2 regions of the Brevibacillus sp. IT-7CA2 genome follow, and region 1 is predicted to be linked to the other one. Evidence: riboswitches for the same ligand, from Rfam matches in the RefSeq annotation. Region 1 holds a riboswitch; the other holds the start of a gene.

Region 1 (3,382 bases):
GTGGGGTTCAGCGAGGTCATCGGGTCCTGGAAAATCATACCGATCTGCGAGCCACGAACCTGCTGCCATTCCAACTTGGTCAGCCCCGTCAGTTCACGCCCGCGAAACTGAATGCTGCCGCCTTTTACCTGACCGGATCGCGGAGGAATCATCCCCATCAATGCCCGTGCAGTCACACTTTTTCCGCAGCCGCTTTCCCCGACAATCGCAAGCGTCTCTCCCTCCTTCACAGAAAAGGAAACCCCTCTTACTGCCTGCACCTCTCCACCGTACGTGCGAAAGGAGACGCGCAACTGATCTACTTCCAACAAAGGCTTCACGATGTACTCCCCCTCATTTCCTGATCCGCGGGTCCAGTGCGTCCTGCAAACCATCCCCGAGCGCGTTGCACGCGAACATGGTAAGGGAAATCATGAATCCCGGAAAAAACAGCCGCCACCACTGTCCGCTCAGCATAACCGCTAGCGCGTCATTGGCCATGGTTCCCCAGCTGGCGGTTGGCGCTTGCACACCCAGTCCAAGAAAGCTGAGAAACGATTCGGCAAAAATCGCATGCGGTATCGTAAAGGTCAGGTTGACGATGATGACGCCGATCGTATTCGGCAGCAGATGTTTGATGATGATTTTGGCATGAGAGGTACCCAGCTTTTCTGCAGCCAGTACAAACTCCTGACGCTTGATCTGCATGATTTGTCCTCTGACCAGGCGGGCCATTCCGACCCAGCCAGTTAGTGAAAGGGCAATAATGATCGTTGTGAGACCAGGCTCCAGAACCACCATCAGCAGGATTACCACCAGCAGATACGGAATGCTGTACAGAATTTCAGCCAACCGCATCAGGATGTTGTCCACACGGTCGCCCAGCTTGTTCCTCCCTGCCATGTAACCGGAAATCCCGCCGATGCATACACCAATCACTAGGTCGATGGCAGCTGCCGCTACACCAATAAACAAAGAGATTTGACCACCTACCCAGGTACGTGCCCACATGTCCCGACCCAAGTCATCCGTTCCAAACCAGTGCTCGCCCGATAGCGGCAGATTACCCTTCGTCAATGACTGTTCATGCGGGTTGTGGGGAACGAGCATCGGTCCGATGATCGAGAGAATCACCACTGTTGCAAGCAAGAGGAACCCGAGCATTGCCAGCTTGTTGCTGCATACCCGCTGCAATACCTCTTGCCAATACCCAAGACTGGGACGTTCCCGAATTTCTTCGGATAGCCTGTTTCGGTCTACTGGTCGAAACAGGCTATCCAGTTGTGTTGCCGGATTGGCCATAACGCTACTTCCCTCCACTCGTCAATCTGATGCGGGGGTCAATCACCCGATACAGTAGGTCGATGATGTACAAAGTAAAAATGAGCACAAAGCTGTAAAACACTGTCGTTCCCAAAATAACGGGGTAATCGCGGTTAAAAATGCTTTCCACGAAGTATTTGCCGAGCCCAGGAATGGCGAAAATCTTTTCCACCACAAAGGTTCCGGTCATCAGGTTGGCAAACAGCGGACCGATAAAGGTAAGAACCGGCAGAATGGCATTGCGCATCCCGTGTCTAACGACAATAGAAAAGGTGCCAAGCCCTTTCGCCTCCGCCGTGCTTATGTATTCCTGTTGCCAAACCTCAAGCATGCTGGCTCGTACGAAACGGGCGATAATGGCGAGCGGACCGATAGCGAGCGCAAGCGTTGGAAGTATCGAATGCTCCCAGCTCCCCCACGCAGCAACGGGAAGAAGCTCCCATTCGACCGCCAAGTACTTGATCAAAAGTGGCGCCAGAATAAAACTGGGGACGGAGATCCCAACGATGGCTGCAAACATAGACAAGAAATCCAAGGTTCGATTGTGATAGAGTGCCGCTACGATTCCCAGTGTGATTCCACCTGCCAACGCGACAATAAACGACTGGAGTCCCAGAACAGCAGAGGCGGGAAATCCCTCTGCAATCAGCGTGTTCACATCCCTCGTCTTGGACTGGATAGAGGGCCCCAAGTCAAATTGCAGCAATCCTTTCAGATAGAGCAGATACTGTACCGTGATTGGCTGATCCAGGTTGTACTCCGCCCGCATGTTTTTTACCACTTCTTCTGGAAGCATTTTGGCGTCAGACGCGAACGGGTCACCTGGAATCAGGTGCATGGTCACAAACGTTACCGTGACAATAATCCAAAGGGTAACGATCATGAGAAAGCCACGCTTTACCGCATAATGAAGCACGTTGTTTCCTCCTTCATATAATACAAAGTGAAATGATATGAATACTATGAATTATAAATATAGAAAACCCCTCTCCGAAAAGAAGAGGGGCAATTGCACGGTTCCCACCTTCTCATCTCGCAGAATAACTCCGCAGGAATTGGCACCGTAAGGTCAATCAGACCAAGGTTGCCGGGTTTCATCGGGCCAGTCCCTCCACCACTCTAGATAAGAATGTTCTATGAAATTTAATTTCATCGTAAAATTCTTTTTTATCTTATCACTTTACTCGGATATGTCAATGTTGTTCAATAACAATTGATTTTTCTTTATTTTATTTATGAAAAAAGTAAATCTTCACACACGTATGAATATGAGGATATCAGCCCAGATCTTAATTGTGGTGGCTAGGATCAACAAGGCAAGAATGGTTTGGAGAATCCGTGTGTCCAAACGTTTGCTGACCTTCGTACCGAGCGGCGCTGCCATGATACTGGCGATTACCATGATCACGGATGGCCACAGTAATATGTCCCCCGCCATCCATTTCCCTACAGTCGAACCGATGGAAGAAAGAAAGGTAATGGCCAGAGATGAAGCAATCGTAACTCTTGTCGGAATCTTGAGGATGATCAACATGATGGGAACCAAAATAAAAGCGCCAGCTGCCCCGACAATTCCGGAGGCGCCTCCGACAATCAAAGCGGATAATACGGCTGTTGGTTTATGAAAGATAACCTCGGTATTTTCTCGTTCGTCCATTCGCTTTTTTGGCAAGAACATCAAGATTACAGCAATAGTGGCCAGGATGGCGTAAACAATATTGATGGCTTCTGCCGATAGATATTTTCCTCCATACCCTCCAACCAAGCTTCCTACGATAATGGCACTTCCCATGTACAGAACGAGCTGGTAATGAATAAGCTTATCTTTTCGCAGAGTCCAAACAGCAGCTAGGGTGGCAAAAAATACTTGGATTGCACTTATTCCGGATACTTCGTGAGCTGTGTAAGCAACGAATCCAAGGGCGGGCGGAATGTACAGAAGCATCGGATACTTGATGATGGAGCCACCGATTCCGACGAGACCAGAGATAAACGATCCCGCGAAACCGATAACAAACAGAGTGATCACAAGGTCGATAGTCATAGGCTCACCCTTTGCAACACCTCGCTTCGTTTTATC
Region 2 (3,382 bases), on a different contig from region 1:
AATAATCGCGAGCAAAGGCTGCTTGCTTATTTGCGGGGGGAAATGGCGGTAGAAGATTCGAAACAATTCGAAGAGGAAATAGCCGCTGACGAGGAATACGCACAGCGGTTGGAGAGGCTTTTGCTGGGGGAAGAAACGGGAGAGGATAACGCGAAAACAAAACAGCCTGAAACGCTGTCGGCTGAAAAACAGCGCGCCATTGTTCGCCGGGGGAAATGGAAAAATCGGTTGTCCAACGCTGGATTCACCATAGGGCTTCCCTTTTTGGCCGGAGTTGTATTGCTGATTCTGAATGGCTGGGTTGGGTCACTGATGCATGAAGATCTGTTCCGCGTTGCGAAGTCGATGGTCAATTTTACGCAGCCAGGTGTCAGTGTAGGCGGGAGTGGCTCGCAGGTGGGATTGCTATACGGCAATATCAGCATGGAGTTGCGTGAGAGGGTTGGAGCGGAAGAAAAGAACGCTGGCCGCTTTGAAAGCACAAATGTGCTGTGGAACGTAAACGCTGGGCCGAAATGGCCGAATGGGGTCAGGGAACAGAAGCTGTATTTCCGTTATCCAACAGAGGGGGCAATGGAGAATACGGACTTTCGCACTTCACCTGCCTGGACAACGATGGAGAAGCTGCCCGAGGGAACGGTTTCGCAGCTTGCGATTTCCTTCGATCACTTCCTGACGTACGAGGAGTACTATGAACTGGTTTCCCGCCATGTTGCCTCTTCGGGACAAGATACGGTTTGGTTTGCAGTAGACACAGGGGTCGAGACCAAAGAGAGTGAAGAGGGACAGTTGATGGTAGGTCCCGGAAAAGTATGGGGTTTTGCAGAAAGGGAGCTGAATTATGGTGGACCTATTCTTGTAAACGGGGAAGGGGATAGGCGGATGGCGACTTATCTGAACGAAATGAAGTACTTGTCCGAGCAAGAAGGTTTGACTCGCGATATCGGCAGATTCTTGTTATTTCGTAGCGATCCGCAAATTACAGAACGATACAACTACATGCAGCAAAACGGAGTTCGTATCTACGGCGCTGTCCTAACCGGACCTACGAAAGAACTGTTAAAGCTCAAGGCCGAAAAGTCGATAACAGCAGCGCTTCTAGGCAAGGTAGACTGGTGGAATTGGGAGCAGCCTGCGGCATCGGGAGCACATTATACTTACTAGTAACAAGGTGCGAATTTTTGCACAAAAGGGTGTTGACATCGTGGAAGCGTTGGTTGTATGATTCAAACTAAATCAAAAACCGAATACGTTTTGGATACCTTATCCAGAGAAGGTGGAGGGACTGGCCCGATGATACCCGGCAACCGACATGACGCCATTCAGACGCGAGTAGCGAATGATTGACAGGCGACATGCACGGTGCTAATTCCTGCAGAAACAAAAGTAGTCTGGAAGATAAGGGGGACATCAACACGGTTCTTACACGTGACGACAGCGACCTCTTTTCTTCGGGAAAAGAGGTCTTTTTTTTGCTCCAGGTACTCAAACAAAACAAGTAGAGATAGAGGAAAAATACGCAGAGGGGAGTTTTGGAATCATGGCATATCGCGCATTGACTGAACAGGAAGCAGTGGAGTACGTAAAAGGAATACCGGGTCTTTTTAGTGAAGGAGCAGAGCTGACCAGCCGCGAAATCGGGGATGGCAACCTTAATCTGGTTTTTGACATTCAGGAGCCAGCATCCGGTAAGAGCGTCATTGTCAAGCAAGCACTGCCTTTTGCCCGTGTCGTGGGAGAATCTTGGCCGCTTACAATTGATCGGGCTCGCATCGAGAGCGAGGCACTCCGCCTTCAGCACAAATACGTTCCAGACTTAGTGCCGCAGGTGTATCATTTCGACGGGGAGCTTGCGTTGACTGTCATGGAAAACGTCGGGGACCACATCATCATTCGCAAAGGTCTGATCGAAGGAAAGCGGTACCCGCTATTCGCGAAGCAAATTGGTCGTTTTCTCGCGCAAACCTTGTTCTTCACATCCGATCTGGGCGCGCATCCGTACGATAAAAAAGCGCTAGTCGGAACATTCATAAATCCAGAATTATGCAAAATCACAGAAGACCTCGTCTTTACCGATCCATATGAAAATGCGCCTACCAACGACTTCAACCCGTTGATTCGCCGGGAAGTCGAGGCGATCTGGAACAACAGGCCGCTGAAGCTGGAAATCGCCAAGCTGAAATACGATTTCCTTACGCGCTCGGAAGCGCTGCTGCATGGTGACCTGCATACTGGAAGTATTTTCATCACGGAAAACAGCTTGAAAGCAATCGATCCAGAGTTCGCTTTCTACGGCCCAATCGGTTTTGACATCGGGGCGGTCATTGCCAATCTATTGCTCAACTACGCAGGACAGCACGGTTTGCAAAAAGATCAAGGAGAACGGGAAGCGTACCGCGAATACTTACTGGAAACGGTCGAGGATGTCTGGAATGAATTCGTTTCGCAATTCGTTCAGCTCTGGCACAAGCACGCCAAAGAGCGCAGCGCCCATGTCGAAGGACTGTGGCAAAGCTACGTGAAGCGCGTGATTCAGGATACAGCAGGCTATGCCGGATGCAAAATCTTGCGCCGTGTCATCGGCTTGGCAGGCGTAGCGGACCTGAATGCCATTGAAGACGACCAGACTCGCGCAGAAGCAGAGCGTCTGGCTCTCTCGATTGGAGAAGCGCTGATTCTCGGTCGCGGCGGCATAGACGAATCGACAGATATCACGGACATCGTACGCACTGTGACCGAACGTTACTATCAGGAGGCTACAACAGTATGACAACCAGCACTCAATTGGCACCTGTTAAATGGGAGAATGATGCATTGGTCTTGCTTGACCAGACGCGTCTGCCCGTAGAAACGATCTATTTGAACTTGACTACCTCCGAGCAAGTATGGGGTTCTATCCGTCGCTTGGAAGTGCGTGGCGCACCGGCGATTGGCATGGCAGCAGCTTACGGGCTCTACCTAGGTATTCGTGGCAGTGAAGCGAGTAACTACGACGAGTTTTGGCAGGAACTGAACCAGCAGGCAGATTACCTGGGCTCTTCCCGTCCGACAGCCGTGAATCTGTTCTGGGCGTTGGATCGCATCAAAGCTCGTGTTGAAAAAGAAAGCGGAGCTTCGATTGCCGAGTTGAAGGCGGCAGTGCTCGATGAAGCACTGGCGATTCAAAAGGAAGACGCTGAGGTATGCCGGACCATCGGAGAGCATTTGCTCACTCTGTTGCATGACGGTATGGGAATTCTCACGCACTGTAATCCAGGGGCATTGGCTACAGCAGCGTACGGTACGGCTACCGCTCCATTTTATTTGGCAAAGGAACGCGGTTGGAATCTGAAGGTGTACGCAGACGAAACCCGTCCTGTCCTGCAAGGCGCTCGTCTTACTG

What was found. A riboswitch is a leader RNA that binds a small molecule or an ion and turns the genes downstream of it on or off. The one in region 1 is predicted to bind S-adenosylmethionine.
Region 2: linked by a shared signal. The riboswitch ahead of mtnK (S-methyl-5-thioribose kinase) and the one ahead of ACM6JA_RS02680 (ABC transporter permease) in region 1 are both predicted to bind S-adenosylmethionine.

The regions. Positions count from the first base shown of each region.
Region 1 is NZ_CATKQT010000004.1:28,301-31,682, reverse strand. It holds gene ACM6JA_RS02690 (ABC transporter ATP-binding protein) at 1-320, opposite strand, end outside; gene ACM6JA_RS02685 (ABC transporter permease) at 334-1,281, opposite strand; gene ACM6JA_RS02680 (ABC transporter permease) at 1,286-2,218, opposite strand; SAM riboswitch class I at 2,328-2,432, opposite strand; gene ACM6JA_RS02675 (sulfite exporter TauE/SafE family protein) at 2,555-3,346, opposite strand; gene ACM6JA_RS02670 (MBL fold metallo-hydrolase) at 3,378-3,382, opposite strand, start outside.
Region 2 is NZ_CATKQT010000044.1:460,537-463,918, forward strand. It holds gene ACM6JA_RS21870 (anti-sigma factor) at 1-1,164, shown strand, start outside; SAM riboswitch class I at 1,261-1,405, shown strand; gene mtnK (S-methyl-5-thioribose kinase) at 1,541-2,770, shown strand; gene mtnA (S-methyl-5-thioribose-1-phosphate isomerase) at 2,767-3,382, shown strand, end outside.